3 regions of the Oryzibacillus soli genome follow, and region 1 is predicted to be linked to each of the others. Evidence: riboswitches for the same ligand, from Rfam matches in the RefSeq annotation. Region 1 holds a riboswitch; each other region holds the start of a gene.
What was found. A riboswitch is a leader RNA that binds a small molecule or an ion and turns the genes downstream of it on or off. The one in region 1 is predicted to bind cyclic di-AMP.
Positions count from the first base shown of each region.

Region 2: it holds a riboswitch for cyclic di-AMP, as region 1 does, so the genes downstream of both, ACSEXW_RS04300 (C40 family peptidase) here and ACSEXW_RS13185 (stalk domain-containing protein) in region 1, are expected to answer to the same signal.
Region 3: it holds a riboswitch for cyclic di-AMP, as region 1 does, so the genes downstream of both, kimA (potassium transporter KimA) here and ACSEXW_RS13185 (stalk domain-containing protein) in region 1, are expected to answer to the same signal.

Region 1 is NZ_JBPPGJ010000008.1:251,687-261,831, forward strand. Features, by position in the region: gene ACSEXW_RS13160 (DUF2062 domain-containing protein) at 1-488, shown strand, start outside; gene aroF (3-deoxy-7-phosphoheptulonate synthase) at 647-1,705, shown strand; gene glnA (type I glutamate--ammonia ligase) at 1,955-3,379, shown strand; gene ACSEXW_RS13175 (hypothetical protein) at 3,448-3,669, opposite strand; gene thpR (RNA 2',3'-cyclic phosphodiesterase) at 3,748-4,335, opposite strand; cyclic di-AMP (ydaO/yuaA leader) riboswitch at 4,412-4,569, shown strand; gene ACSEXW_RS13185 (stalk domain-containing protein) at 4,662-5,405, shown strand; gene serC (3-phosphoserine/phosphohydroxythreonine transaminase) at 5,608-6,690, shown strand; gene ACSEXW_RS13195 (methyl-accepting chemotaxis protein) at 6,840-8,525, shown strand; gene ACSEXW_RS13200 (response regulator transcription factor) at 8,607-9,320, opposite strand; gene trmL (tRNA (uridine(34)/cytosine(34)/5-carboxymethylaminomethyluridine(34)-2'-O)-methyltransferase TrmL) at 9,472-9,936, shown strand.
Region 2 is NZ_JBPPGJ010000003.1:23,974-34,118, forward strand. Features, by position in the region: gene ACSEXW_RS04275 (hypothetical protein) at 23-514, shown strand; gene ACSEXW_RS04280 (YwhD family protein) at 547-1,044, opposite strand; gene ACSEXW_RS04285 (hypothetical protein) at 1,228-2,970, shown strand; gene ACSEXW_RS04290 (M1 family metallopeptidase) at 3,141-5,132, shown strand; gene ACSEXW_RS04295 (hypothetical protein) at 5,197-6,018, shown strand; cyclic di-AMP (ydaO/yuaA leader) riboswitch at 6,218-6,354, shown strand; gene ACSEXW_RS04300 (C40 family peptidase) at 6,366-6,836, shown strand; gene ACSEXW_RS04305 (cryptochrome/photolyase family protein) at 7,047-8,417, shown strand; gene fabV (enoyl-ACP reductase FabV) at 8,479-9,657, shown strand; gene ACSEXW_RS04315 (response regulator transcription factor) at 9,766-10,145, shown strand, end outside.
Region 3 is NZ_JBPPGJ010000001.1:384,186-394,330, reverse strand. Features, by position in the region: gene ruvA (Holliday junction branch migration protein RuvA) at 1-304, shown strand, start outside; gene ruvB (Holliday junction branch migration DNA helicase RuvB) at 375-1,382, shown strand; gene ACSEXW_RS01415 (thiol-disulfide oxidoreductase DCC family protein) at 1,379-1,864, shown strand; gene ACSEXW_RS01410 (SpoIID/LytB domain-containing protein) at 1,864-3,963, shown strand; gene queA (tRNA preQ1(34) S-adenosylmethionine ribosyltransferase-isomerase QueA) at 3,972-5,033, shown strand; gene tgt (tRNA guanosine(34) transglycosylase Tgt) at 5,056-6,189, shown strand; gene yajC (preprotein translocase subunit YajC) at 6,233-6,547, shown strand; cyclic di-AMP (ydaO/yuaA leader) riboswitch at 6,776-6,912, shown strand; gene kimA (potassium transporter KimA) at 7,070-8,887, shown strand; gene ACSEXW_RS01385 (DUF445 domain-containing protein) at 8,940-10,145, shown strand, end outside.

The sequences.
Region 1 (10,145 bases):
GGCTAGCCGGAACCGGGCGTTGGTTCAAATACCGATATATCAAGCTGCTCCGTGCAAAAGGCGGGCCCTCCAAGGTGGCGCGCGGCTTTTCGGTGGGTATCGCCGTAGAGATGTTCACTCTGCCGACGTTCGGGTTGGCAGCCGTTTTGATCATTCCCTTGGTCTATCTCTTGCGGGCGAGCCTTCCCGGGGCCCTCATCGGCTTCGTCTTCGGCAAAATCATCTATATTCCCATGGCGTTCCTGAACCGGATGGTTGGGGACGCCGTCGTACCCGAGGCCTGGCACCGGGCGATCACACATCTGCCGGCCTGGCTCGGGAATATCGTGAGCCCGGCGCTGGACCTGGTCATCGGAGGAATGGCCGTCGGCGCCATCCTGGGTCTGATCATGTACTTCCCGGTATGGCTTCTGCTGGAATGGTACACGGCCCGCCGCAAGGAGAGGCGCCGCAAAAAGGCGGCCTCCAAGCTGCTTCAGATGGAGTAAATTCAAGACCCGCCCGGTGCATCGAGCACGGGCGGGTTTTCTATTAGGGCGAAAAAACGCTTGACGTACAGGCGCTAATCCGATATAGTTACTTTAACGATTAAAAGCATAGAAGCACACAAGCGTTGAAGTGTGCAAGCAAAGGGAGAGTGTTCGGAATGATCGTAGTGACATCCAATAAGACCAGCCAAGAACGAGTGGATGCTATTGTTCGATATATTGAGAAGCACGGCCTGCAAGCGCATGTATCCCAAGGAGAAGACCGCACCGTCATCGGGATCGTGGGCAAGTTCGACTCCCAGCTTGCGGAGCATCTTCGCCAGATGTCCGGAGTGGAGCAGGTTGTCCGCATCTCCAAGTCCTACAAGATGGCTTCCCGCGAGTTCCATCCGGCCGACACCGTCATCAAGATCAAGGGTGTGGAGATCGGCGGCAGCGAGCTCGTGATCATGGGCGGCCCTTGTGCAGTGGAAACGCCGGAGCAGATCGATGAGATCGCCCGTCTGGTGAAGCAAGCAGGTGGCCAAGTGCTCCGGGGCGGCGCATTCAAGCCCCGCACCGGCCCCTACAGCTTCCAAGGCATCGGCGTGGAAGGCCTGAAGTGGATGAAGGATGCGGGTGAGAAGCATGGTCTTCTGACCATCACCGAAGTCATGACTCCGGAATACGTGGATGTCTGCGCCGAATACGCCGACATTCTGCAGGTGGGGACCCGCAATATGCAGAACTTCGATCTGCTCCGCAAGCTGGGCACGATCCAGACGCCCGTTCTGCTGAAGCGCGGCTTCAGCTCTACCTACGATGAGTTCCTGAACGCAGCCGAGTACATCCTGGCCGGCGGCAACCCGAATGTCATGCTCTGCGAGCGCGGCATCCGCACCTTCGAGTCCTACACCCGCAATACGCTGGACCTGGCCGCCATCCCGGTTCTGAAGCAGCTGTCCCATCTTCCGGTTATCTCCGACCCCAGCCACGGTACCGGCCGCAGGGAGTTGGTCGTCCCGATGACCAAGGCTTCCGTTGCCGCAGGCTGCGACGGCCTGATCATCGAGATGCACACCGATCCGGACAATTCCATGACCGGCGACGGCGTACAATCCCTGTTCCCGGATCAGTTCGCAGATCTGCTGTCCGACCTGGAGAAGCTGGCGCCTCTGTGCGGCAAGTCCTTCACCACCCGCAAAGAGCCTATTCTGGCCGGCTCCTGGAAGAAGTAATATTCGGGATTTCAGAAGTGTATATAATGAAGAAAGAGGTTTATTCCAAGGGTTTCCACTGGGAATAAGCCTTTTTGGCGATATTATGAACCGTGCTGTGAAGATACCTAACATGGCCCAAAAAAATACCTTACATAAGTATTGACGCTTAAAACCGAACGTTTTATAATAGGTGCAAGTTGACTGAAAACTTGAACAATCATAGCATTACAAACCAATAATGTTCGGAATTAGGGAGGGTATTTATCCATGTCTGCTCAGAAAGTGCTGGATCTCATCAAAGAAAAAGGTATTGAGTGGGTTGATTTTCGTTTTACCGATATCGGCGGCAAATCCCATCACTTGTCGATCCCGGCATGTGAAGTAGAAGCCGAAACCTTCGAACTGGGCGTAGCCTTCGACGGCTCCTCCATCGCCGGCTTCCGCGGTATCGAAGAATCCGACATGGTTATGATGCCGGATACGGACTCTGCCTTCGTGGATCCTTTCACCGCACATCCGACTCTGGTCATCCTGTGTGATATCTTCACTCCGGACGGCGAGCGTTACGAGCGCGACCCGCGTTCCATCGCCGTTAAAGCAGAGCAATACCTGCAAACCACCGGCGTAGGTACCGCAGCATACTTCGCTCCTGAATCCGAATTCTTCATTTTTGACGATGTCCGCTACGAGAGCGGTATGAATAAATCCTTCTTCGAGGTTGATTCCGAAGAAGGCGCTTGGAACACCGGCCGCAAGGAAGAAGGCGGCAACCTGGGCTTCAAGGTCGGCGTGAAGGGCGGTTACTTCCCGGTAGCTCCGGTTGATACTCAACAAGACATCCGTTCCGAAATGTGCCGCCTGATGCAAGAAGCAGGCCTGCGCATCGAGCGTCATCACCACGAAGTGGCTACCGCCGGCCAAGGCGAGATCAACTTCCGCTTCAGCACGCTGACCAAGACTGCCGACAACCTGCAGAAGTACAAGTACATCATCCACAATGTTGCCCGTCAATACGGCAAAGTGGCAACCTTCATGCCGAAGCCGCTCTTCGGCGACAACGGCAGCGGTATGCACGTTCACCAATCCATCTGGAACAACGACATTCCGTTGTTCTATGAGAAGGGCGCGTACGCCAACCTGAGCGAAATCGCTCTGTTCTACATCGGCGGTATTCTGCACCACGCTCCGGCTCTGATCGCGCTGACCAACCCGTCCACCAACTCCTTCAAGCGTCTGGTTCCGGGCTACGAAGCTCCGGTTAACCTGGTATTCTCCAAGGGCAACCGTTCCGCTGCCATCCGTATTCCGATCGCAGCCGTTAACGCGAAGGGCTCCCGGATCGAGTTCCGTACTCCGGACTCCACCGCTAACCCGTATCTGTCTTTCGCTGCCATGCTGATGGCCGGTCTGGACGGCATCAAGAACAAGATCGACCCGCGCAAGCTGGGCTACGGTCCGGTTGACAAGAACATCTATGAGCTGGCTGACTCCGAGAAAGCCGAGATTCGCAGTGTTCCGGGCTCCCTGGATGAAGCTCTGGATGCACTGGCAGCTGACCACAGCTTCCTGACCGAAGGCGGAGTCTTCACCGAAGACTTCATCAACAACTTCATCGAGCTGAAGCGTGCAGAAGCCAAAGCGGTATCCATCCGGATTCATCCGCACGAGTACTCCCTGTACTTCGGCTGCTAATTGGCAGGTATTCATCAATCACATTCAAAAGCCCTCCGGGATCCTGATCCCGGAGGGCTTTTTTACCGTCACTGTTCGAACCGGAACAGCGGGGCACCCAGATGAACCTGGTGGATCTGACGGTGCAGGGCCGAGACGTACCGGTCCAGCCCATTTTCAAAGTCCCCGTCATTCAGAAGCTCCACGGCCAGAAAGGACAAATCCGGTTCTTCGCCTTTGTGCCGCCATTTGCCGTCTAATAAAACATAATTGCGGTCCCGAAGAACGGTGCGCTTGTGCTCAGTCAACACGGGCGTTCCTCCCTTTCATCCGGATGCTTCTAGGGTGCCCTGATCCGGATGGGCGCGGGGGAAGGAAGGGTGCCAACTTCAGGTGGCGCTGAGAACAGGAAGCCGGAATTCCTTCACGACCTCGTACATGGGACTGCGGCCCAGATGGCTTCGGTACAGGATGACCGAGCCGCTGGTCCATTCGAGGCCGTCAAGGCCAGCCGGCTCAGGCAGCTTGCTTCGGACCTGCGTCCAGGGACGGTCTCCTTGATAACGGCGGGCCAGGGTAATGTGGGGACGAAAAGGCTTGTCCTCTTTGGAATAGCCTACACGGACAAGGGCCTGAAGGACATCCCGCTGGAGACTGACGAGACGGTCTCTGTCCCCTTCCAGGCCGGTCCACAGAATGCTGGGCGCCGCGGGAGGACCGAAGGTGCCCAAACCGCTCAGGCGCAGCTTAAACGGGACGTGGAGAGAAACGGCCTCCTCCAGGGATGCCATAATCCTCGGGAGTCGTTCCTCCTCCGTGTCCCCCATAAAATAGAGGGTAATATGCAGATCCTCCGTGTGGGCCCATTTCTGGAAAGGGTACAGAGCTTTATGGGCACGGGTCCACTCAGCCAAAGACTTCTTGATCTCCGCGGGCAAAGGAACTGCCGTGAACAATCGGTATGTGCTGCCGGACATGGATAGTCCCTCTTTTCTTGTCAGGATGGGGGGCTGGAATGTTTTGGCGGTTGCCAGCCCGTTGCTCGATATGTTAGCTTATGTAGTGCCGAATCCAGCATACATACCAAAATAAAAGTGCTGGTACGGGGGACGATTTACATGGGGTGAATGAGCGCGTCAGTAAGAGCGTGCTAGGGAAAACCTTCTTCCCGAACCCGACAGCTAACCTCGGAGGCTACAAGGAGGACATACAATTGAATATTTTTCGCACAGGGCTGAAAAGCTTACTTTTGACATGTGCGTCGGCGGTCGCTCTTTCCTGTTGGGCAGGGGCTGAACCGGCCATGGCCTCGTCCGCCGCGGGTTCGGACGTGAAGGTCCAGATCAATGACGAGCTGATCCGGTTTCCGGATGCGCAGCCCTTCATCGATCAGAACAAGCTGACCCAGGTACCGGTCCGTTTCGTACTGGAGGAATTGGGATATAAGATCCAGTGGTCCGAGGAGAACGGCCGGATTCGGGTTCATATGCTGAACTCGGACGGTACTCATATTGAAATGGTAACGGGACAGCAGGATGTTGAGGTCGACGGGAAGAAAGTGGAGCTGGCCTCCGCGCCGATCCTTCAGGAAGGCCGGGTCTATATACCGCTCCGGTTCATCTCCGAAGCTTCCGGCATCCGCGTCCAATGGGATCCGAACAATTTCATCGCGATTCTGAACGAGGATGGGAACTATCATGCGCCCGCGTGGTATAAGCCCAAGATGCAGCTGCTCTCGAGCTTCACCGCAACCGCCTATTCGGCCAGTCCGAGCGAGAACGGCGGCTATGGGGCCGTGGACTACTTCGGCAGGCCCCTTCAGCTGGGCACCGTAGCTGTGGATCCCAACGTCATTCCACTCGGCACCAGGCTCTATATAGAAGGTTATTCCTACAACGGGCTTCCCGCCGGCGGAATGTACGCCATTGCCTCCGACACGGGTAGTGCCATCCAGGGAAACAAGGTGGATATCTTCCTGCCAGGCTCCAGAGACAACAGTCTGAAGTTCGGCATGCAGCAGGTTCATGTATACAAATTACCTGAATAAGCGTAACCTATGGCAGTCTCCCGGTTGGGAGGCTGCTTCTTTTTTGGGCCGATGATTTACTCATTTATCTCTTTGATGTTGTTCTTATGGAACGCTGTAAAGGAGAAAAGTAAAATTTGTGTGACAGCCTTATACCTACTTGTAGAACCTAGTGAATCTTGCTATCATAGATGAAAACGTGAAGGGGCAGGTGTGGATTTACATGAAAAGAGCTTATAACTTTAATGCGGGCCCGGCAGCACTTCCGCTGGAAGTTCTGCAGCGTGCGCAAGAGGAAATCGTAGACTTCAAGGGGATTGGCATGTCTATCATGGAGATTTCCCACCGCAGTAAAGAATACGAAGCCGTTAACGACGAGACCCAGCAGCTTCTGCTTGAGCATCTGGAGCTTCCGTCCGGATATAAAGTGCTGTTCCTTCAAGGCGGCGCCAGCACCCAGTTCGCCATGGTCCCGATGAACCTGCTCGCCTCCGGCAAGGTCGGCAGCTACGTCATGACGGGTTCGTGGGCGGAGAAGGCGTACCAAGAAGCTCAATTGATCGGTGAAACCCACATCGCAGCCAGCTCCCAAGAAGGCGTTCTACATATTCCGGCATTGAGCGAGATCCAGATTCCCGAGAATGCCGCTTACCTGCATGTCACCTCCAACGAAACGATCGCGGGGACCCAGTACCAAGCTTTCCCGGATACCGGCTCCATTCCGCTCGTAGCGGACATGTCCAGTGACATCCTGTCCCGCAGAATCGATTCCTCCAAGTTCTCCCTGATCTACGCGGGCGCCCAGAAGAATCTCGGTCCTTCCGGCGTAACCGTCGTTGTGGTCAAGGACGATCTGCTGAAGGAGACCCCGAAGCACCTGCCGACCATGCTTCGTTACAGCACCTACATCAAGAACAATTCCTTGTACAATACGCCTCCGGTTTACTCCATCTACATGGTCAACCTAGTGCTGAAGTGGATCAAGGAAAAGGGCGGCATCGGCGCCGTCGAGAAGCTGAACCGCGAGAAGACCGACCTGATCTACAACGCGCTGGACAACAGCGGCGGCTTCTATGAAGGAATGGCTCAGAAGGACAGCCGCTCCATCATGAATATTACCTTCAAGCTTCAAACCGAAGAGCTGGAGAAAGAATTCTTGGCGGAAGCCAAGAAGAACGGCTTCGTCGGCTTGGGCGGCCACCGCAGCGTAGGTCATCTTCGCGCATCCACTTACAACGCCGTACCTTATGAGGCTTGTAAGGCACTGGTTGATTTGATGGGCGAGTTCCAGCGCAAGAACGGCTAAGAAACCCAATCACCCGGCGGCATGCCCGCCGGGTTTTTTTATATGAATAATTAACCGGAGTTTAAATTTTTTACCTCTTATGATATACTTCACAGATATGATGTTCGGTTGATGTTATATTAGCTAACAACTGCAGGGAGAGAGAGATGATGTCTATGAAGATTACCATCGGACGCAAGCTCGTGGGCGCTTTTATGGCTGTGGCCTTGCTTACGGCGGCCGTTAGCGGCCTGTCCTTCAATTCATTGCGAAACATTAATAAATCCTTTGAAGATCTGGTTGAGGTCAGGGTGCAGGTGCTGTCCCATGTGGAGCGGGTGCAGGTCGCAGGCCTCGAACAGAACGATTACATGAGGGAATATTTCCTTACACAGAATCCTGCTGCGGTCCAGCGGATGCAGACCTCGAACAAGAAGATTATCGACTTAATTGAAGAGGTCCTTCCTTCTGTGGAGAAGGAGGAAGATAAAGCAAGCTTCAAAAAGGTGATCGAACTGGCTAAGGAATACAAGACCCGGGTGGACAGCATTATGATCCTCCCCCATGAGCAGGCGCTTCGAGAAGCATCGTTAAGCTTGTTCCCACTGGCTACGCAGATTTCGGTGCTGGCGGAGGAAATGGCCAATGATCATCTGAAGCGGATGGGAGAGGAACAGAAGGCCGTTCAGGACAGTGCGAATAGAGACCAGACGACCAGTATGGTGGTGAGCTTCATCATCGTGGCTCTTGCCATCGGCATCGGTATTCTATGCTCCTTGCTGATATCTCGGCCTCTCCGCCAAATCACGGCAGCCGCCAAGCAGATCGCCGCCGGTGATTTGACTGTCGGAAAGCTGGGAGTGCGGACGAAGGACGAGATCGGAGATTTGGCCGGCACCTTCGAGGCTATGGTTCAGCAGCTTCGATCCATCATCGGCAAGGTGGAACGCTCCGCCGGAAAGATGGCGGAGAGCTCCCGCTTGCTGACCGAGAGCAGCGAATTAACGTCCCAAGGGACCTCCATGATCTCGGACGTATCGCAGGAGGTGGCAACCGGAGCGGAGCAGCAGGTCCGGGGTGCGGAGGATAGCGCCCGGGCCATGGAAGAGATGACGGCAGGCATCGGTCGGATCGCAGAGTCCTCCGCTTCGGTGTACGAGCAGTCGGTGACGGCCCGAGCCCAAGCGGATGAAGGCGACCGGGCTGCGCAGCGGGCCGTAGAGCAGATGAACGTGATCTATCAAGCGGCCGAACAATCGGCAGAGCGTGTGAGGAAGCTCCACGAGCATTCCACCGAGATCGGCGAGATCATTCAGGTGATCACGGATATCGCCACCCAGACCAGTTTGCTGGCTCTGAACGCATCCATCGAAGCGGCCCGTGCCGGTGAGCAGGGCAGAGGTTTCATGGTTGTAGCAACGGAAGTAAAAAAGCTGGCCATCCAATCGGAGACGGCTGCAAAGCAAATCACAGACCTCATCCACGTGGTCCAGAGGGACACCTCCTCTGCGGTCAAGGGCATGAACGAGGGGATGCAGCAATCCCAGGAAGGTCTCCAGGTTGTACAAGCCGCAGGGCTGGCCTTCACCCGCATCCGGGAGGCGATCGAGCATGTCGCGTCCCAGATCGAGGAAGTGTCCGCAACGTCGGAGGAGATCTCGGCCGGCTCGGAGGAGGTAGCGGCTTCCGTGGAAGAAACCGCCCGGATCGCTCGTCTCTCCGCCGACAAAGTACAGACCGTGGCTGCCACAAGTCAAGAGCAGCTGGCCGCCATCCAGGAGATCGCTTCTTCCGCCGCGACGCTGAACAGCATGGCGGAGGAGCTGCAGCAAGAGGTTTCGCGATTCAAGCTCTAACAGAAGCACACCAAAGCCCCCGCATTGGCCGTTCGATCCATCGACGGTCATGCGGGGGCTTGTTTATGAAGGAGCAGCTGTTTACGCCAAGGATTCCTTCACAGCCGGCTCTGTCAGCTTGTAGCCGACATTGCGGATGGTAATGATGTATTCGGGGCTCCGGGCCTGAGTCTCCAGCTTGTCCCGGAGATGACTGATATGCACATCTACGATGCGGGTATCGCCCAGGAAGTGATAGTCCCATACACCATGGAGCAGCTGCTGGCGGGATAGGACCTTCCCGCGGTGCTTGCAGAGGAAGAGAAGCAGCTCGAATTCCTTCGGAGTCAAGTCTACCGGGTTTCCGTTGACGAGCACCTCCCGTTCGGCAGGAAGAACGGTAATCTTGCCGATCTCAATGGCCGGAGGGTTGGCATCCCCGGGAAGCGCTTGGACCCGCCGCAGGATGGCTTGGATTCGGGAGATCAGCTCTTGGGGACTGAAGGGCTTGGTCATGTAATCATCAGCGCCGTTGTCCAAGCCGGCAATCTTGTCGTTCAAATCCTGCATGGCCGTCAGCATGAGCACCGGCACCATATTATTTTGACTCCGCAGCTTGCGGCATACTTGGATGCCATCCATCTTGGGAAGCATCAGGTCCAGAACGATCAGGTCCGGCCGGAAAGTCGAGGTGGCTTCGAAGACGGCTTCACCGTCGTATACGCAATGGACCTCATAACCGACAAGCTTCAAGTTGAATTCAAGCAGCATGGAGATGGAGGGCTCGTCGTCGACAACCAGGATCTTCTTCTTCATTACTTCATCTCCTTTCGTTCGGGAACACCTTTAGTCTCCATTATGCCATTCCTCTATCAACCGGGTATTAATGAAAAGTTAAACGAGTGTAAAATGCACTTCGGGACAAGTTGGTGTATAATGAAAGGAATCCATGACGAGGTGACATCCAGTGGCATTTCATATTGTGTTAGTCGAGCCAGAGATTCCGGCCAATACGGGGAACATCGCGCGAACCTGTGCCGCTACAGGCACCCATCTCCATCTGGTGCGTCCCCTGGGCTTCCAGACGGATGACCGGACGCTGAAGCGGGCGGGCTTGGATTATTGGCACGCCGTTCAAGTGCATTATCACGACAGCTTCCAAGAGGTGAAGGAGCTGTTCCCGGAGGGGCGCTTCTTCTGCTCCACCACCAAGACGAACCGGCTCTACACGGAGGTCTCCTACCGTGACGGCGATTTCCTGGTCTTCGGGAAAGAAACCAAGGGACTGGGGCCGGAGATTATCGAAGCACATGCGGATACCTGTATCCGGATGCCCATGACAGACGCGGTCCGGTCGCTCAACCTGTCGAATTCGGCTGCCATTGTTCTCTATGAGGCGCTACGGCAAAACAGTTTTATGAGTTTATTGTAACAGCTTGTAGCATAATTCTATCCTGAGACCTTCTGCTCTGGACTGCTTCAATGGATAGGGAGGACAAGAATCCTAATAATTTTCGGTACATACCCTTAAAAATGTCGGGAAATTAGATCCTTTCTACTTTTCTTTTTAAAGATTTTAATAAATTTTCAGCGAGTTTTCAGAGAAGGGTTTTCCAAAAAGTCTATGAAACTGTTATAATA
Region 2 (10,145 bases), on a different contig from region 1:
AGCTGTAGAGGGGGATGAAGCCATGCGAATCGGACCAGCCGCTCGGTTCGGACGGCAGCGGGCCGTTCGGACAGTATTCGCGGGTCTTGCCGCAGGGGCGGCCATGGGGTGGTTTCTGAAGGGAGTCGAAGAACTGCGGGGCATTGCCGTCTACCGGCTTCTTCTCGGTGTGGACTACATTCCGCTCCTCCGGGAGGTGTTGGTGTCGGAGCTGTCCCAGTTCCTGCTGCACCTGCTCATATCGGTAAGCTTCGCAGCCGGTGCCGGCGGCTTCTGCCTGCTCCGGCGCATGCATCCGGGCTCCGCCCGCCGGTTCATTACCGTCGCAGGGCTTGCCGTCGGCCTGCTCCTGTACCCCACCACCATGCTGTCGGCAGGCACTCCGGCCCTTCTCGATCCGGAGGCCCTCCTGTGGTGGCTGGCCGCTCATGCCGGGTATGGCCGGCTCACCGCCGTGCTGCTCTTTCCCCGCAGCTCCGGCCCCGCGGCAGCGCAAAAAGAGGCTGCCCCCTAAAGGGACAGCCTCTGCTTGCATACCGGGCAAACTTACAATGCCTGCTTCAATTCCTCCGGCGAATGGGCCCACCATTCCGGATTGTGCTCCATCAGAAGCTTCTTGAGCGCGGCTTTTTCCGAATCGTCCAGCCCCTCCACCAGAATATGCCGCTTCATGGCCTTATCCATCCGGTTGACGTGGTCCGCCAGAACCTTCCAGCCCCTCCGGGCCTCCGGGTTCACCCGCATCTCGCAGGCTGCCAGGCCGCCGTAGAACTGCCCCTCGGCATTCCGGTCCACGGCAACCCACACCACCCATACCTTGCGTCCGTCCGGCGTCTCGCTCGGATCCGGGGAGAACTTGATGCCCTTCTCCACCTTGCTCTTGGCATGAAGGGTCCCGTTATCCACATACGCCACGCCTTCGTCGATGATGACGCCCGACACGTTGGAGAGGTCGATGGAGCCTGCCCCGAAGCCCTTATGGTTCACGCTGCTGCTGACGATGTTCAGCGCATTCGGTTTCTTGCCTTTGCTTTCGATTTCCATCTATAGATGCACCACCATTACCGTTAGAATGAAAGATGCGGCCTTCCAGCCGTTTACGTCTATCGTAACACAATCTCCACATTTCCTCCAATTTGGCGGACATTACGGTGCACAGGCAACCCGCCGAACCTTTCACGCGTCTAAAAAGATATCGTCAGACATTGAGCCCGGAGGTCGTCTCCCATGATCCTAATCCGCCGCACCCGTCCCGTCCTGCTGGCGGCAGGGGCAGCCGCCGCCCTGCTGCTGGCCTCCTGCGACAACAGCCCGGCTGAAGCGCCGGGGCATACCCAAGAGGCCTACACCACCCCGTCCCCCGCTGCCATCGGAACACCCCCGGCCTTAACGGGAGCCGCGCTGGCCCCCGCCCCCATGGCCGGAACCGCCGCCCCCGCTCCTTCGGCCACGTCCGAGGAGCGGGTCCAGGAGAGCCGGCTGCGGCAGGACTACGCCCGGCTCTCGGCCGATTTGTCCCGCGTGGATTGGCCCGCGCCCGCGGCCCCCAAGGAACCCGTCGTCCTCCATGCCAAGCTGGGCCGCGCGCCGTCCTTGGAGTCCGAGAGCTTCTACTCGGAGCTCCTGAAGCTGACCTCCATGACCTTGACCGGCCGCGCCTTCCGACTGGAGGATGACTCCCTCGGCACCGTCATCGAGGCCTCGGGCAGCGCGGAGCTGCTGCCGGATGCGGCGAAAGTGAACGGGACGGTGAACGCTTTTCACAAGATGAGCTTAGAGCGGTATGCCTACCTGCCTCCCCTTCCCGCACCGGAGCCCGGGCCCCTCGTGGCCGGCTTGTCCGAGTCGGCTTGGTCCTGGGACGCCCTGGAGCGGCTGGCGGGTCCGCACGATACCTTCTTCAACGATGCGTATGTGTATGACAAGTCCCGGGTGTACGCAGGGATCCGGGTGCAGAACCGGCAGCTCAGCCGCCTGGTGTTCCGCCCGGATTACCCGGAGCCGGTGGCAGGCGGCCTGCGGACGACCTCGACCCGGGCGCAGATTACGGAGCGCTTGGGCCAGCCGCCCTTCGAGAGCCGGGACGAGCAGCTCTTCGGCTACAAGCTGGAGCCCTATTACCTCTTCTTCGGCGGAGAGGACGGCGCGTACGAGATCTGCCTGTACCCGAGGGACGCCAAGCGCCAGGCCGCAGAGGGCGAGACCTTGGCCGGCATCCTCCGGAATTTGCAGGAGAAGCAGATCTTGAACCCGGATGCGCTGATTCAGGAGCTTCAGCTCAAGTGGCCGGACTACGACTACTCCTACTATGGGCGGGGCAGCCATGAGGTGGATTATTACACCCGGGGCCTCCGGATACCGTACGTCGACACGCCCTTCGAACGGCCGTATATCGAGATCTACGGCGGCTTCGAAGGCCCCTTGGCGGAGGGGATTTTCCTGCCTGTGGGGGATAGCGGCAAGGGGCCGCTTCACGCGTTGGACGACAGCCCCCTGATCCGATTCCGGCTGCATGAGGACCTGGCCTTCGAGGCCGAGAAGCATCGTCTGCGGCAGAGCCGCACCATCCGGGACAAGGTCCGGACCCAGGGAGTGCCCTCCCCCGACGGGAAGCAAGTGGTGCTGGAGAACGAGGGCTACGTGTTCGAGGCTGCCGGCTTCTTCCTGGTTCATCCGGACGGAGACCGGCCCAATCTGGAGCTGCGGACCGGGTATTTCACCTCCGGCTTCACGTGGCTGAACAACCGGTATTTCGTATATGAGGTAGGCACGGACGGCATCCTCGCCTATGACACCGAGCGGAAAGCGGTGATTCCCGTCGACCAGGATCCGGACCATCCCTTCCAGCGCCATCTGCTCCGGGTGGATACCGGACGCAGCCGGATCGTCTACACCGTCGGCGACAAGGAGCTGGAGAAGGCCTACGCCTTCGGCAAGGACGGCTCGCTGATCTTCCCCGACGCCGAGTAGCGGCCCCCGCCTCAGCCGCATCCTGCCCTTTGGGCCTACGAAGCCAGTACTAAGCCCCCTGCCCGGGGGCTTTTTTGTTTTGTCCCAAATTCTGGACAGGGTTCGGATATATTTGTCCCCCCCCCCTCATATACATCCTTTAGACGCTTGTCAACGGGGTGAAAAATTGGATGAAACCGAACCTGTCCAACCGCACGTTTCAATGGACGCTGGTCCTTGTATTCGGCTTGGCCGTTACGACCACCGTGTCGTCCTATTTCGGCCGGACCGGGGAGCCCGCTCTCTCCGTCCTCTCCGAGGAGCCTCCCGCCGGGGAGTCGCTCTCCCTCGAAATCCCGAAGCCGGCCGAACCGAAGGCCGCCCCCGCCTTAAGCAGCCGCACGGTGGAGTACCATATGGCCGTGTCGCTCAAGCCGGAGGAGAAGCAGCTCCAGGGCGCCCAGACCTTCACCTGGCAGAATCCGGGCAAAAAACCGGTGGAGGAGCTCTACCTCCACCTGTATCCCAACGCCTTCGCCTCCAAAAAATCCACCTTCATGAAGGAGTCCGGCGGCAAGCTGCGCAATGACAAGCAGCAGGGGGACAGCAGGGGGTGGATGGAGCTGCAGACGCTGACCACCGAGAAGGGCGTCAGCCTCATGGACCGGGTGGCCTTCGTCCGGCCGGATGATAACAACGGCAGTGACGAGACCTTGGCCAAGGTGACGCTGCCCGCTCCCGTTCTGCCCGGGGAGAAGGTGACGCTCACCATGGATTTCCGGGTGAAGCTGCCTCAGGTGTTCGCCCGCATGGGGTATTCGGGAGACTTCTACATGGCCGGCCAATGGTTCCCCAAGCTGGCGAAGTACGAGACCGCCGGAACCCGGGGCCGGGCTGAGGAGGGCTGGAATCTTCACCAGTACCACGGCAACTCGGAGTTCTACTCCGACTTCGGCATCTACGACGTGAAGATCAAGGTGCCCTCCGATTATACGGTGGCCGCCACCGGCTTCCCCACCAAGCCGGCGGCCGTAGAGAACGAGATGAAGACCTACCGCTTCTACGCCGACGACGTCCATGACTTCGCCTGGGCCGCTTCCCCCAAGTTCGTCTACGTGGAGGAGCCCTTCTCCGCCCCCAACGTTCCCGGGGTGAAGATCAAGCTGTATCTGGACCCGGCCCACGAGCACCTGAAGGCCCGCTACCTGACCGCCGCCAAAAAAGCCCTCTCCCGCTACAGCGAATGGTACGGGCCGTATCCTTACTCTACGCTGTCGGTGGTCGTGCCTCCGGCGGAGGGCAACGGAGCGGGCGGCATGGAATACCCGACCCTGATCACGGCCTGGGGCGCCGGCGAGCCGAAGCCGGGGCTGGATCTGGAGCGCGTGGTCGTGCATGAGATCGGGCACCAGTATTTTTACGGCATGATCGCGTCCAATGAGTTCGAGGAGGCTTGGCTGGACGAGGGCTTCACCTCCTACGCCGAGGATAAGGTGATGGAGAAGGAGTTCGGCATCGCCCCGAACCTGCCGCTGGAGGCCAGCTACATCACGTCGCCGGAGGCGCTGAAGCGCAACGCCTGGGAATACGGCAGCCACGACGAATATGCGGAGAACGTCTATACCCGCGCCAAGCTCGTCCTCTTCGCCATCGAAAAAGAAATTGGCCCCGACGCCATGAGCCGCGTGATGAAGACCTACTTCCAGCGCTGGAAGTTCAAGCATCCGGCCAGCGCCGACTTCCAGGCGGTCCTCGAGGAGACCACCAAGAAGAGCTGGAAGGACTTCTTCGACCAATACGTCTACAACGGCCTGATGGTCGATTACGAGATCGCCGGCATCGAGGTGAACCGGGCCCAGGCGGACGGCAAGACCGGCTACGAGAGCAAGGTGCTGATCAAGAAGCGCGGAGCCACCTCCTCCCAGGTGCCCATCCGCTTCCGCTTCACGGACGGCACCGTCCTTGACAAGACCTGGGACGGCCAAGGCAGCGAGATCGTCTACACCCTCTCTCACGGGGCTCCCCTGGAGTGGGCGCAGATTGACCCGGACTACACCCTGCTCCTGGAGAACAAGCACATCAACAACTTCATGAAGCGGCAGGTCGATACGAAGACCAACGTCCGCCTGAACCTGGGCGTAAGCCGGGTGGTGGAGATTCTCTTCGGCTGGCTGACCTGGTAGACGGAGACGATGCGTATCCGTTCCAGGCCATATGTGCCCGCCGCATATTCAGGAGGTGCCCCTCATGTTCACCTATATCAAGGAAGGCTTCCGCGCCAGCGTGCGCCAGCCTTTTCCCGTGCTGGTACTGTTCTTGTACCGGTTCGTCTGGGGCGTGACGCTCTATAAGCTGTCCCAGTCCGTCATTCTCCCGCTCCTCCACCGGTATCCCGATGCGGACGGCTTCACAGCCCAGACCCGGCTGTTCCTGGCGGAGGGCCAGTTCGTCCTCTTCAAGACGGACGTCAGCCATTCCTACCTGTGGCTTCTGGCCGGACTTCTCGGCCTGCGGATGGTGCTGACCCCCCTCCTGAACGCAGGGCTCTTCTACTCCCTGGCCCACACCCAATACAACGCGGGCTACCGCTTCGTCCGGGGGGTGGCCGAGCTGAGCAGGCCCTACCTGCTCCTCTACGCCATCCAGATGCTCCTGACTCTGGTTCCTCTGTGGTGGGTGCTGCCCGAGCTGAAGTCCGCTCTCCTGTCCTCCGGCACCTATCAGGAGCTGGCCCGGAGCGCCCTCCCGTATACGTCCCTGATGCTGGGCTACGGGTTCCTGCTCCATCTGCTGTTCCTGCACATCCAATTCGGGCGGGTGCATGCGGAGCCCCTCTCCCGATCCGTCACCACCGCTCTGCGTTCCCTCCCTCTGGTGCTCGGCATCGGCGGCCTCCTGGTCCTGCTCGGCACTCTGGCCTCTCTGGCCATGCTGGGCGGCTCCATCGTCTGGGCGGGCTTCTGGGCCCTGGCCGTCTACCAGGCCTACCGGCTCCTGCAGACGCTCTTCAGCGTCTGGGGCATCGCCGCCCAGCATCGTCTCTTCACCGCCAAGAGCGGCCTTCACTAGATCTAATCCGACGGCGATTGCTCGTCACGGCTCCCCTTTCTGCCTCCGCAGGAAGGGGAGTTTTTTCATCATCCGACAGTGAAAACGCTATTAAATTGGAGAGATTGTTGTACAAAGTGTGAAATCTGAAGATTTTCTTATGAAATTTATAAGATTTCGGAAGGAATTTGTCCCCCTATGCAGAATCTTTAGACTTGGAAAAAATAACATGCCGAATTCCCTTATCGGGAAACGGGGGAACCATCTTGGGTGAATTGGCCTCGTATTGCAGTGGCCATAGGGACAACCTTCAACCGAACCCTCAAGCTAACCTCGTAGGCACCAGGAAGGGGCATCTTGATTTGTTGTTGAAGAAGTCCGTCGTCATGCTGTGCACCGTTGTCATGCTGCTCACGTTCTCCATGGGGACTGCCTCTGCGGCAACCCCGCTGAACGAGACCATCGATTCCTTGATTGGAACCCCTTACAAGTATACGGGAACCACCACCAAGGGCTTCGATTGCTCGGGCTTCACCAGCTATGTTTTTGCCCAGTTCGGCATCGATCTGCCTCACAGCTCGAAGGCTCAGAACGACGAAGGGTTTTGGGTGGACAAATCCGACCTTCGCGCGGGCGACCTTGTATTCTTCAATACGGATGGCAAAGGCATTTCCCACGTAGGCATCTACGTCGGCGACGGTCAATTCGCCCACTCCGCCAACGGCTCGGGCGTCACCATCACCAACCTGAACGATGCTTACTACAAGAAGCGTTACGTGTCCGCACGCCGCGTTCTGTGGGACGAGATCTACACCCAGATGACCACCGACGCCAATTAAGCCTCGGCCGGCTGGGACAAGCTCCCCTGCACCGCACCGTTGAAGAACTCCAGCACGTCGATTTATTCCCAATGAGCCCTGTCCGGAGCAAGTCCGGGCGGGGCTTGTTTCATGGATAGCCCCCCGTTCCCGGCCGGCAAGCCCGCCCGCTCATTACAGGACCGTCCGAGTTCCATGCTATACTGGTCCCAGGAAGGGAGCGCATCATCCATGATCCTGTTCATTCACCGCAAAGACCTGCGGACCCATGACCTGGCCGCTTACGATCATATCGCCACTGCCGGCGCACCGTCCCTGCATCTCTTCGTGCTGGACCCGTTCCTCCTCCGGGGCGGACGGCAGAATGAGTACAGCGGCAGGACCTTCCTCCGGTATCTGAACCGGATGGTCCGGCTGTACCGGGAGGCGGGCCGTCCGCTCCACGTGCTCTTCGGCGAGCCGGAGCAGGTGCTGGCCCGGACGCTGGAGCTTCACCCGGACATCCGGGAGGTGCTGTGGCACCGGGAGTGGACGCCGTACGCCCGGCACCGGGACCGGAAGCTCCGGCAGACCGCCGCTCTGCGCGGCGTATCCGTCACCGAGCTGGCCGATTCCATGCTGATCGACCCCGGGGACTTCCAGCGGTACGCCGGCCGGAGCGGCCCTTACCGCGTGTTCACCCCCTTCTACCGGAAGTGGCACGAATATTTGGGACAATTCTATCGCCCCTCGTGGCAGGCCCGCCTGGAGGAGCTGAACGCCCTCCCCGCCGATCCTGCTCTAGCGGAGAGCTTCCCGCTCCCCTGGGAGCCGGCCGCTTTCGGTGAGCCGGCCCGGGAGCCCGACTGGGAGCTGGACCGCTTCCTGGACGAACGGTTGGCCGCTTACGGCGGCATGCGGGACCGGTTCGCGGTCCCCGGCACCAGCGGGCTCAGCGCCGCCGTCAATACGGGGGCGCTGTCCGTCCGCCAGGCCTACGAAGCGGCCTCCTCCTCCCCCGTGGGGGAGAGCTGGGTCCGGCAGCTGGCCTGGAGGGATTTTTACCTGTATCAGGCTCTGTATGATCCGGAGTTCTTCTCGTATGAGGAACGCTTCGATCTCTCGGAACTGTCCGACCGCCACTTGGAGGCATGGGCCAAAGGCGCCACCGGCATCCCGCTGATCGACGCCGCCATGACGGAGCTTCGCGAGACGGGAGCCCTGCATAACCGGCTGCGGATGATCACGGCCATGTTCCTGACCAAGAACCTGCTGTGTCCTTTTCCGCTGGGAGAGCAGGTCTTCCGCCGCAGGCTGGCCGATTACGACAATGTGCTGAACCGGGGCGGCTGGCTCTGGTCGGCCTCCATGGGCTTCGATCCGGCCCCGTACTTCCGCATCATGAACCCGGTCTCCCAATCCCAGACCCATGATCCCACAGGGGAATATATCCGGAGGTGGCTTCCCCATCTGAAGCATCTGGGGGACCGGGAGATTCACCTGCCCCAGCCGGCTGCCATCGTGGATCTCAAGGCCTCGCGGGCCAGGGCCATCGAGGTGTACAAGGGGCTTTTGGCGTCGGGAACGTCTCGTCCGGACAAGCCAAGTGTTGAAAAACCGTAACGGAACATATATATTATGGAAGAAAATACGCTTTTATCGAATCAGGGAGGGACTCCTGCCAATGATCATCAAACCGAAAATCCGCGGCTTCATCTGTACGACCGCCCATCCGACCGGCTGCGCCGAACATGTGAACCGCCAGATCGCATATGTCAAAGGTACCGGCCGGAAGCTGGACGGCGCCAAGAAAGTGCTGGTCATCGGCGCCTCCACCGGCTACGGCCTCGCCTCCCGCATCGCCGCCACCTTCGGCATGGGCGCGGACACCGTGGGCCTCTTCTTCGAGCGCCCGGCCTCCGATGACCGCACCGCCACCGCCGGCTGGTACAATACCGCCGCCTTCGAGCAGGCTGCCCGCGAAGCCGGGTATGTGGCCGAGAGCATCAACGGCGACGCCTTCTCCCAAGAAATCAAGGAAGCGACCCTGAAGCTGATGAAGGAGAAGCTGGGCAAAATCGACCATCTCGTCTACAGCGTCGCCGCTCCCCGCCGCACCGACCCGGTCACCGGCGAGACGTATGCGTCCGTGCTGAAGCCGGTGGGCCAAGCCTACTCCAACAAGACCGTCAACGTCCAAACCGGCGTCGTGACCGACGTGACCCTGGAGCCGGCCAGCGAGGAAGAACAGCGCCAGACCGTGAAGGTCATGGGCGGCGAGGACTGGTCCATGTGGGTGGAGGCCCTTGCGGATGCCGACCTGCTGGCCGACGGCTTCACCACCCTGGCCTATTCCTATATCGGACCGAAGGTGACCCACGCCATCTACCGCGAAGGGACTATCGGCCGGGCCAAGGACCATCTGGAGCAGACCGCTCATGACCTGACCACACGCCTGAAGCCGTACAACGGCCGGGCTTACGTGTCGGTCAACAAGGCGCTGGTTACCCAAGCCAGCTCCGCTATTCCCGTGGTTCCGCTCTATATCTCCATCCTCTACAAGATCATGCAGGAAAAAGGCCTTCACGAGGGCTGCATCGAGCAGATGCAGCGCATGTACGAGCGCCTGTATGCCGGCGGCGAGGTACTGACCGATGAGCGGGGCCGCATCCGCATGGACGACTGGGAGATGCGCGAGGACGTGCAGCAGCTGGTGGACGAGGCCTGGGCCCAAATCTCCACCGAGACGCTGCCGGAGCTGGGCGACCTGGAGAGCTACCGCCAGGAGTTCCTGCACCTGTTCGGCTTCGGCTTCGACCAAGTGGACTACGAAGCGGACGTCAACCCGAACGTCCAGCTCTAACCGAATACCTGAACGCCCAAGCCTCCGGGCTTCTTCCCACACGGACCGTTCCTTCCGGGAAGGTCCGGAGGCTTTTTCCTATCCAAGTATGCGAAAGGGGCATCCCCGATGGATCCTTCCTTCTCCTGCAGCAGCTACACCGTGCTGGTGGCGGACGACGACGCGCCCATTAACGACTTGATCCGAATGTATCTGGCTGACAAAGGCTTCCGTGTGCTGGTGGCCAGCACCGGCCGGGAAGCGGTCCGTCTGTTCCGGACGCAGACGGTGCACCTGGTGGTGCTCGACATCATGATGCCGGACCAGGACGGCTGGGAGGTCTGCCGGGAGCTCCGGTCGTCCAGCGACGTTCCGATCCTGATGGTGACGGCCAAGGGAGAGAGCGAGGACCGACTCAAGGGCTTCGGCCTGGGGGCCGATGACTACGTGGTCAAGCCCTTCGATCCGAAGGAGCTGGTCGCCCGGATCATCTCCCTCCTGCGGCGCAC
Region 3 (10,145 bases), on a different contig from region 1:
CGGCATCGGCAAGAAGACGGCCCAGCGGATCATTCTGGACCTGAAGGATAAGCTGGCCGACCTGCCGATGGCGGTGACGGCGGCCGCTGCCTTCGGCGGCTCAACGGCCGCCTCGAAGCCGGAGCTCCGGATGCCGGGCGGCGGTACGGCCGCATGGCGCGAGGCGAAGGAAGCGCTGATGGCCCTGGGCTACAGCGAGGCCGAGACGGACCGCGTCTGGCCCAAGGTGCAAGAGAAGGCCAAGGACGGCGACCCGGTGGACGTGCTGGTGAAGCTGGGGCTTCAGGCGCTGTTCCACGGTTAAGGAAGTCCGCTGATCGGAGGGCCGCCCGAGCCCGCATGAAGGAAGCGCAACAACGAAGGGGGTATCACGCATGGAGGATCGGATCATCTCCGCGAATTTTATGATGGAAGACCAAGCGGTGGAGCTCAGCCTCCGCCCCCGGTACTTATCCGAATATATCGGCCAGCAGCAGGTGAAGGAGAACCTGAAGGTGTACATCGAGGCGGCGAAGCAGCGGCGGGAGCCGCTGGACCACGTGCTGCTCTACGGCCCTCCGGGCCTGGGCAAGACCACGCTGTCCACCATTATCGCCAACGAGATGGGCGTCAATATCCGGACCACCTCCGGACCGGCCATCGAGCGTCCCGGAGACCTGGCCGCCATCCTGACCAACCTGCAGGAGGGCGACGTTCTCTTCGTGGATGAGATCCACCGGCTGCACCGGACGGTGGAGGAGGTGCTGTATCCGGCCATGGAGGACTTCGCCCTGGACATCATTATAGGCAAGGGACCCAGTGCCCGCTCAGTGAGGCTGGACCTGCCGAAGTTCACCCTGATCGGGGCCACCACCCGGGCCGGCCTGCTGTCCGCGCCCCTCCGGGACCGGTTCGGCGTCGTCAGCCGGCTGGAATATTACACGGAGGATGAGCTGACCTATATCGTCAGCCGTACCTCCGATATTCTGGGCGCCGAGATCATCGGCGAAGCCGCCCGCGAGGTCGGCAAGCGCTCCAGGGGAACGCCCCGGATCGCCAACCGGCTCCTGAAGCGGGTCCGTGATTACGCTCAGGTGAAGGGCGACGGCATCATCACGCTGGAGCTGGCCCGCAAGGCGCTCCACCAGATCCAGGTGGATGACAAGGGTCTGGACCACATCGACCATAAGATGCTGGAGTCTATCATCCGCATGTTCCAAGGCGGCCCCGTCGGGCTCGATACCATCGCGGCCACCATCGGCGAGGAAAGCCAGACCATCGAGGACGTGTATGAGCCGTACCTGCTCCAGCTGGGCTTCATCCAGCGGACGCCCCGGGGACGCACCGTAACCCCGTTGGCCTACCGCCATCTGGGGCTGACGCCTCCGGAGCCCAAGGGATGACCATGACCAAGCGGGCGTCCCAGCAGCCTGAGTCGCTGCTCCTGTTATATGACGGAGAATGCAACCTTTGTCTGGCTACGGTGGAGAAGCTCCGCCGCATCCGGACCACAGCCCAGCTCCACATGCAGCCGCTGCAGACGGCGGATCCCGCCCAGCTGCCTCCAGGGACGTCCCCGGAGGAGCTTCTTGCCGAGCTGCACCTGATTGACGGGCAAGGCCGGGTTTACCGGGGAGCCGCTTCGGTGGTCCGGATCCTCCAGACTGTGCCCGCCTTGGCGTGGCTGGCTCCGCTGTACCGGGTGCCGGGATTGCGGAGTCTGACAGACGCCGTATACCGGCTCATCGCCCGGCACCGCTACCGGCTCTTCGGGAAGAGTGAAGCCGGCTGCAGCACCGGCGCCTGCCGGCTTCCGGCCCGGCCGGGACAGCAGGCCCGCTCGGAGCCGCAAGACGAATCAACAACCAAAGGAGAATCGTCCTGATGTCGAACCCGATCCGCCGTACTGCGGCGGTAGCCCTGATCCTGACCCTCCTTGCCACCCCGGCGGCGTTCAGCCCTGCACCGGCGGAAGCGGCCGTGCCGAAGCTGGACACCATCCGGGTGGGACTGATCCTGGAAGCGAACAAGCTGAAGTCCACCGTCTCCGCCGTCACCGTCAGCTCTCCTAAGGGGCTGTCGCTGACCTTGAAGACGGCTGCCGCGTCACTGCCGATTCCCGGCGAGCTGGCACCGTCGGGCAAGCTCCGGGCGGCGGGCGATGGTTACCAGGTCCGCTTGCTGGAAACCGGCGAATACGCCAAGGCCAAGACCCTGGCGGATCAGCTGAAGACCGCCTCCGCCGCCATCACTGTCACGGCCTCCCAGCGCTCCGGCAAGACACTCTACACCGTGTCCGCCGCAGGCTATCCGACCAAGGATGCGGCGGCTCAAGCCCTGGTAGGCTTCAGCCAGCTGCCGGCAGTGGCCGCCTTGGCGGAGAAGCCGGTGCTGGGCGGTCCCTTCCGCCTCCAGGCAGGCGCCTACGCCGCTCTGGCGGAGGCGGAGAAGCAGCGGACCGCTCTGGCCCAGGCGGGCTTGGACAGCTCGCTGGCTCTGATCGATGGCGGCGGCGTCCTCCAATACGCCGTCTGGACCGGAGCCGAGGCGGATGCCGAGTCGCTGGCGGCTTACAAGCTGAAGGCGCTGAAGCTGATGCCCGCCCTGTCTCCCGCAGCCGCTGATACCTCCAATTACGCCAATGTGCTGAGCGATGTGACCGGTACGGCCGACGGAAGCTCGTCTGTGCCTCTCCTTCTTGTCCCGGTCCAAGGAGCCAAGCTCTGGATCGCTCCGAAGGAAGGGGAGCTGACCGTGGCGGAGAAGCTGAACCGGACCTACCGGGGCGCCATGGAGGTGTCCGTCCATAACGGCAAGCTGGCCGTCATCAACGAGCTTCCCTTCGAGCAGTATCTGTACTCCGTCGTCAGCGGAGAGATGGGGAAGGGCTGGCCGGCGGAAGCGCTGAAGGCCCAGGCCGTTGCGGCCCGGACCTATGCGCTGAAGTCCGGCACGAAGTACCAGATCGCCCACGTCTCCGACAGCACCCTGGACCAGGTCTATGACGGCAACGAGGACGCCGACTCCATTCAGGCCGTGGACGCCACGGCGGGAGAGGTGCTCGTCGACAAGGACGGGCTCATCACCGCCTTCTTCTCCGCCAACTCCGGAGGCATGTCCAGCTCGGGAGCCGACGTCTGGGGAACGGCGCTGCCGTACTTGAAGACGGTGCCCAGCCCGGACGAAGGGGCTGCGAAGAACAAGGCGATCTGGAAGCGCGGGGTGCTTCCGGACGGGCAGGTGGCGTATGTCCACTCCTCCTATCTGAAGGACAGCGGGCGGAAGACCGCCTTGGGACTTGCCATCTATCAAGTGACCGAAGCAGGCGTCAACGCCCGTTCCGCCCCTTATGTGGACAATACCGGCAATCCGCCGGTGGCCAAGCTGAACGCCGGCGATTCCGTCATCGTATTCGGGGAAGCCCAAGAGTCCAACTCCTACAGCTGGACGCGAGGCCCATATACGCCGGATGAGCTGCTTCGGCTCATGAACGACAAGCTGCCCGGCCTGGGTCTGGCTCCGGTTCAAGGGCCGTTATCGAGCCTGGAGGTGAAGACCCGGGGGGATTCCGGGCGGGTAACCGAGCTCAACGCCAACGGGAAATCCTTGAAGCTGTCGGCGCCCGATAACTTCCGGACCCTTCTCGGCGGACTGCCCAGCACCCGGTTTGAAATTGACCGGTCCGGAGGGTATACTATATTGGGAGCAAACGGAAGGACCTCCGTTGCTTCCGGAGGCACCCTGTATGCCGTATCCGCCGGCGGCCAAACAGCCGCTCTGCCGGACAGCGGGTACTTCGTGCTGAACGGCAGCGGGCAGATGGAATACGGCACTGCCTCGCCGGAATATACGATTACCGGAACCGGCAACGGGCACGGAGCCGGCCTGTCCCAATGGGGGGCGAGGGGCTTCGCGGAGCTGGGATACGACTACAAGAAGATCCTGTCCACCTATTACCAAGGGGTTACCTTAACGAAGGACTGAACAATCGGATGAATGTGGATTTGTTTGATTTTGAACTGCCGGAGGCCCTGATCGCGCAGACTCCCTTGCGGGAGCGGACGGGATCCAGGCTTCTGGCCTTGAATAAGCGTACGGGAGAAATCGGCCACTGCCGCTTTGAGGAGTTGGCTGATTTTTTGCGCCCGGGGGACCTGCTGGTGGTCAATGACACCCGGGTCATTCCGGCCCGGCTCTTCGGAACGAAGCCGGATACGGGAGCCAAGGCGGAGCTGCTTCTGCTGAAGTCACTGGGCGAGGATCGCTGGGAGACCTTGGCCAAGCCGGCCAAGCGGCTGAAGACGGGGACGGAGGTGCACTTCGGCGGGGCACCCGGCCAGCCTCTTCTCCGAGCGGTTGTGGAGGAGGAGGGGGAGATGGGCGCCCGGACCGTCCGCTTCCTGTACGAGGGCATCTTCAATGAACTGCTTGACCGGCTGGGCGAGATGCCGCTGCCCCCCTACATCAAGGAGCAGCTGGAGGACCGGGAGCGGTACCAGACCGTGTACGCCAAGCATGAGGGTTCCGCCGCCGCTCCGACGGCGGGGCTGCATTTTACCCGCGAATATCTGGACAAGCTCCAAGAGATGGGCGTGCGTCTGGCATCCGTCACCCTCCATGTGGGGCTGGGCACCTTCCGTCCCGTATCGGCGGATACCATCGAAGGACACGAGATGCATGCGGAGTTCTACCAGGTGCCGGAAGACACGGCGGCGCTCATCAATGAGACCCGGGCAGCCGGCGGCCGCATCGTAGCGGTAGGAACCACCTCCGCCAGAACCTTGGAGACGGCGGCGCGCATAAGCCGACAAGATCCGGAGCTTCCCGAAGGGAAGATCAAGGCCAGCAGCGGATGGACCGACATCTTCATCTACCCGGGAGTGCCCATGCTCCTGGTGGATGCGCTGCTGACGAACTTCCATCTGCCCAAGTCCACCTTGGTCATGCTGGTCAGTGCCCTGGCGGGCCGGGAGAACATCCTGCGGGCTTACAAAGAAGCCGTAGAGCGGGAATACCGGTTCTTCAGCTTCGGCGACGCCATGTTTATCTACTAACGAAAGGCAGGGTCATCCAATCATGGCCGTAACCTACGAACCGATTAAGACCTGCAAGCAATCCGGCGCCCGGCTCGGAAGAGTCCATACGCCCCATGGTGTCATCGAGACTCCGGCCTTCATGCCGGTAGGGACTCTGGCCACGGTCAAGACCATGGCGCCCGAAGAGCTGAAGCAGATGGACGCTCATATCATCCTGAGCAACACCTACCACCTGTTCCTGCGGCCGGGTCACGAGATCGTCCGCCAGGCAGGGGGACTTCACAAGTTCATGAACTGGGACCGGCCCATTCTGACGGACAGCGGCGGCTTCCAGGTGTTCTCGCTGAGCGATATGCGGAAGATCACCGAGGAGGGCGTGGCGTTCAAGTCCCACTTGAACGGAGACAAGCTGTTCCTCTCCCCGGAGAAAGCGACGGAGATCCAGAATGCTCTCGGCTCGGATATCATGATGGCCTTCGACGAGTGTCCGCCGTTCCCGGCCACCCATGAATATGCGAAGCAATCGCTGGAGCGGACCACCCGCTGGGCGGAACGCTGCCTGAAGGCGCACGCCCGTCCGAAGGACCAAGCCCTCTTCGCCATCGTGCAGGGCGGCATGTATGAGGATTTACGGAAGCAGAGTGCCGCCGAGTTGACTTCCCTGGATTTCCCGGGGTATGCTATTGGGGGACTCAGCGTCGGCGAGCCCAAGCATCTGATGTATGAGGTGCTGGATTACACGACCCCGCTCCTGCCGGCCCATAAGCCGCGCTATCTGATGGGAGTAGGATCGCCGGACGCTCTGATCGAGGGCTCCATCCGGGGCATCGATATGTTCGACTGCGTCCTGCCTACCCGGATTGCCCGGAACGGAACCTGCATGACCAGCGAAGGACGTCTCGTTGTCCGGAACGCCAAGTTCCAAGAGGACTTCGGCCCCCTGGATCCCAAGTGCAGCTGCTACACCTGCCGGAACTATTCGCGCGCCTACATCCGCCATCTGATCAAGTGCGACGAGACCTTCGGCATCCGCTTGACCACCTACCACAACCTGCATTTCCTGCTGGAGCTGATGCGCGGTGTGCGCCAGGCCATCCGGGAGGACAGGCTGCTGGATTTCCGCGATGAGTTCTTCGAGATGTACGGCATGAACGAGAACGACAAAGGGTTTTAAAAGACAACATTCCTATACCGAGCCCACTTAAGGAGGAATTCCCATGTTTTATCTGGCCGCAGACGGCGCCGGGACCACCGGTAATGCCCTGGTTACATTCTTGCCCTTCATCGCCATGTTCGCCCTCTTGTACTTCCTGTTGATCCGTCCGCAGCAGAAGCGCACCAAGGCTCGCAATATGCTGCTGGCTAACCTGAAGAAGGGCGACAAGGTTACCACCATCGGTGGCCTGCATGGCACGATTCTGGAGATCACCGACGACACCGTGGTTCTGCGCGTGAACGATGCAACCAAGCTGACCTTCGAGCGCTCCGCCATCAATGCCGTCACCACCGCGGCGCAATCTGCCGCTGAGTAAGCGCATCGCAGGACGGACCTCTCCCCATGGGAGCGGGTCCTTTTTTTATTTCATGAAGTTGTCATCGAATCATGAAAAACGTAGGAAATGGGGAGATAACCGTCGAGCGGCTGACCCTCGCTTTTTTGGAAACGTACCCATCAGGCCCATCAAGAGCATGAACGCCAAAAAGCGGAAATACCAGACTTTACCGGCCGAATCCCGCGGCAGTATGATAACATACGTTAATTGAATATGCCGCTTAATTTCCCATCCGGGGAAAACGGGGGACCCAACATCTGGGGTGAATCGGTCGATGAGACCGTAGGGTGAGTTCTCGCATCCGAATCCGGCAGCTAACCTCGTCAGCGTAAGAGAGAAGGTGATTTGTGTCATGAGCACAAGGCGGGCCTTGTGTTTTTTTGTTGCCCAAAATGCGTCATCCCGTTCCGGATTATGTTTTGAGCCGAGTTGGAGAACTTATGGTCAAAGACAAGTTGAAGATGGGAGAGCGATCATCACAGACAAAAGGGGATATGCGCCATGGTAAGCAAGCTCAAACGGGTTCTGATCGGACGGCCGATGAAGAACGCCGAGATCGAAGGGGAGAAGCTCAGTAAGCTCAAGGCTCTCGCTGTTCTCTCCTCGGACGCCCTCTCATCAGTGGCTTACGGCACCGAACAGATTCTGATCGTCTTAATGGCGGCGGGCTTCACCGCGGTCTGGTATTCGCTGCCGATCTCGCTGGCAGTACTGGGCCTGCTCTTCATACTCATCCTGTCCTACCGTCAAACCATCTTCGCCTATCCGGGCGGGGGCGGCGCCTATATCGTCGCCATGGACAATCTGGGCACCTCGACCGGACTGCTGGCCGGAGGCTCTCTGCTGGTGGACTATATCCTGACCGTTGCGGTCAGCTCATCGGCGGGTACGGATGCCATCACCTCGGCGTTCCCGTCCCTGCATGAGCACCGGGTGGCCATCGCCCTCATCATGATTACCGTGTTGACCATCATGAACCTGAGAGGCGTGACCGAATCCGCCTCTGTACTGGCCATACCGGTCTATCTGTTCGTCATTGCCATCGTCATCCTGATCCTCTCCGGGATCGTGAAGGCTCTTACAGGCGGCATCGATGCCGCGGCGCCAGCAATCGGGACCTCCGTATCCAATGTCAGTCTTTTCCTTCTGCTCAAAGCCTTCAGCTCCGGCTGCTCGGCCCTGACGGGGGTGGAGGCCGTGTCCAATGCCATCCCGAACTTCCGGAAGCCGGCGGAACGAAATGCGGCCGCAACCTTGATGATGATGGGCGGCATTCTGGGCTTCATGTTCATCGGCATCAGTCTGCTGGCCTATTGGTACGGCATTGCTCCCGATCCGAAGGTAACCGTCGTATCTCAGATCGCAGAGAGCACCTTCGGCCGCGGTGTGCTGTACTATTCGATTCAAGGCATCACAGCCCTTATTCTTTTCCTGGCGGCGAACACGGCGTATTCCGCCTTCCCGCTCCTCGCCTTCATGCTGGCGAAGGATAAATATATGCCTCATGCCTTCATGGTCCGCGGTGACCGGCTGGGCTTCTCCAACGGCATCATTTTTCTCGGCGTATTCTCCGCCATTCTGGTCGCATCATTCAAGGGCAACACCGAGAACCTGATCCCGCTCTATGCGGTGGGCGTATTCATTCCCTTCACCATCTCCCAATTGGGGATGATGCTGCGCTGGCTCCGGCTGAAGCCTCAGGGCTACGCCGTCAAGTTCGTGATCAATATGATCGGCATGCTGACCACGCTGAGCATCACTCTGATTTTTATCATAACGAAGTTTTCTCAAGTGTGGACCGTCTTTCTTTTCCTTCCCGCCGTCATGTACATTTTCCACTCCATCAACAGCCATTATATGAATATCGCCGATCAGCTTCGCATTGATATCAAGACGGAGAAACCGTGCATCAAAGGGAATACGATCGTCGTACCCGTTGCAGGCGTGACCCGGGTCGTGAAGCAATCGCTCAGCTATGCCAAGTCCATGACCGACAATGTGATTGCGGTCTATGTCGGCTTCGACGACGAGTCCATCGAGCGGATGGAGGCCAAGTGGGAGGAATGGAGCCCGGGCGTGCGTCTCGTCACCTTAAGATCCAGCTACCGGAGCATCATCCGTCCCGTCCTGAAGTTCATCGATACCGTGGAATGGAAGACCGCCGAGACGGATCACGTGACCGTGCTGATCCCTCAATTCATCACCCGGCATTGGTGGCACAACTTCCTGCACAACCAGTCGAGCCTGCTGCTGAGAGCTTATCTGTATAACCGGAAGGACGTGGTCATAGCCACAGTGCCTTACCATCTCCAACGCTAAAAAACAAAGGAGCTGTTCACGGACAGCTCCTTTGCCCTAGGGAGGTAGTGCCTTGAGTACGAAATATGCGGCAGGGCTGTCCCTTGCCTTCATGGGTCTCGGCTTTGTCATCACGCTGTTCCTGCCGGACAGCACCTGGATTCTGCTTCTCCGCGGAGGCTTCGAGGCGGGGCTGGTCGGCGGCGCCGCGGACTGGTTCGCGGTTACGGCCCTGTTCCGCCATCCCTTCGGCCTGCCGATCCCACACACTTCGCTCATCATCCGCAATCGGGGGAAGATGGTGCAGACGCTCGTGTCCGCCATGGAGAACGAGCTGTTGAACAAACGGAGCATCGAGGAGATGCTCCGGCAGCACCAAGTGCTGGGCGCGGCGGCGGTGGAGCTGACGCGCTTGATCCAGAAGCGGTCGGTGCGGACCGCTGTGGTGGATTTTCTGCTGCGCCTGCTGGATCACATCCCGGAGGAAAAAGCCGTCAGGCTCCTTCAGGAGAAGCTGTCCGGCCTCGTCCGGCATAACGGTCTGGGCGGCATGAGCAGCGCCTTGCGAGATCACCTGTCGGCTGCGGATTACGAGAGGAAGGTGCTGGATCTGGGATTGAAGGAAGCGCTGGTGTGGGTGAAGCGCCCCGAAACCCGGTACCTCCTCGGCAAACTGGCCAATGAGAAGATGTCGGGCATTAAGGTAGGCGGGTTCATGGGCTTCGCGGTCCAAGCGTTCGCCGGATTCATGGACGAGGACAAGCTGGGGCAGATCATACAGGAGATGCTGATGAATTCCCTCCGGCAGCTGCAGCTTCCCGAGGATCCGTACCGGGAGCGCATTCTTCTCCAGATCCGGACCCAGCTTCTTGGGGTTCTGGAGGACAAGGAGCGTTCCTCCCGGATGGCGGAAGCCGTATCCGCCTGGATCGGCGGTCCCCAGGCGTATCCTCTGCTAGAGGCAGGGTACCGCAGCATGCTGGAGCATCTGTCGGATTGGCTGCTTCAGGAGCGTATGAACGGGGGGCGAGCTGTCTTTCAAGCGTACCGCTTTCTGTACCGGAGCATCATCAGCTCACCGGAATTGGTCCGCCTACTGGAGAGCCGCACGACCGAATATATTCTGGATTTCGTGGAAGCGAACCATTACCGGATCGGCAATCTGGTGAAGCTGAATCTGGAGCGGATGGACGATGCCACCCTGGTCCGGCTGATCGAGGAGAAGGTGGGAAGCGACCTCCAGTGGATCCGGGTGAACGGCGCCATCTGCGGCTTTTTG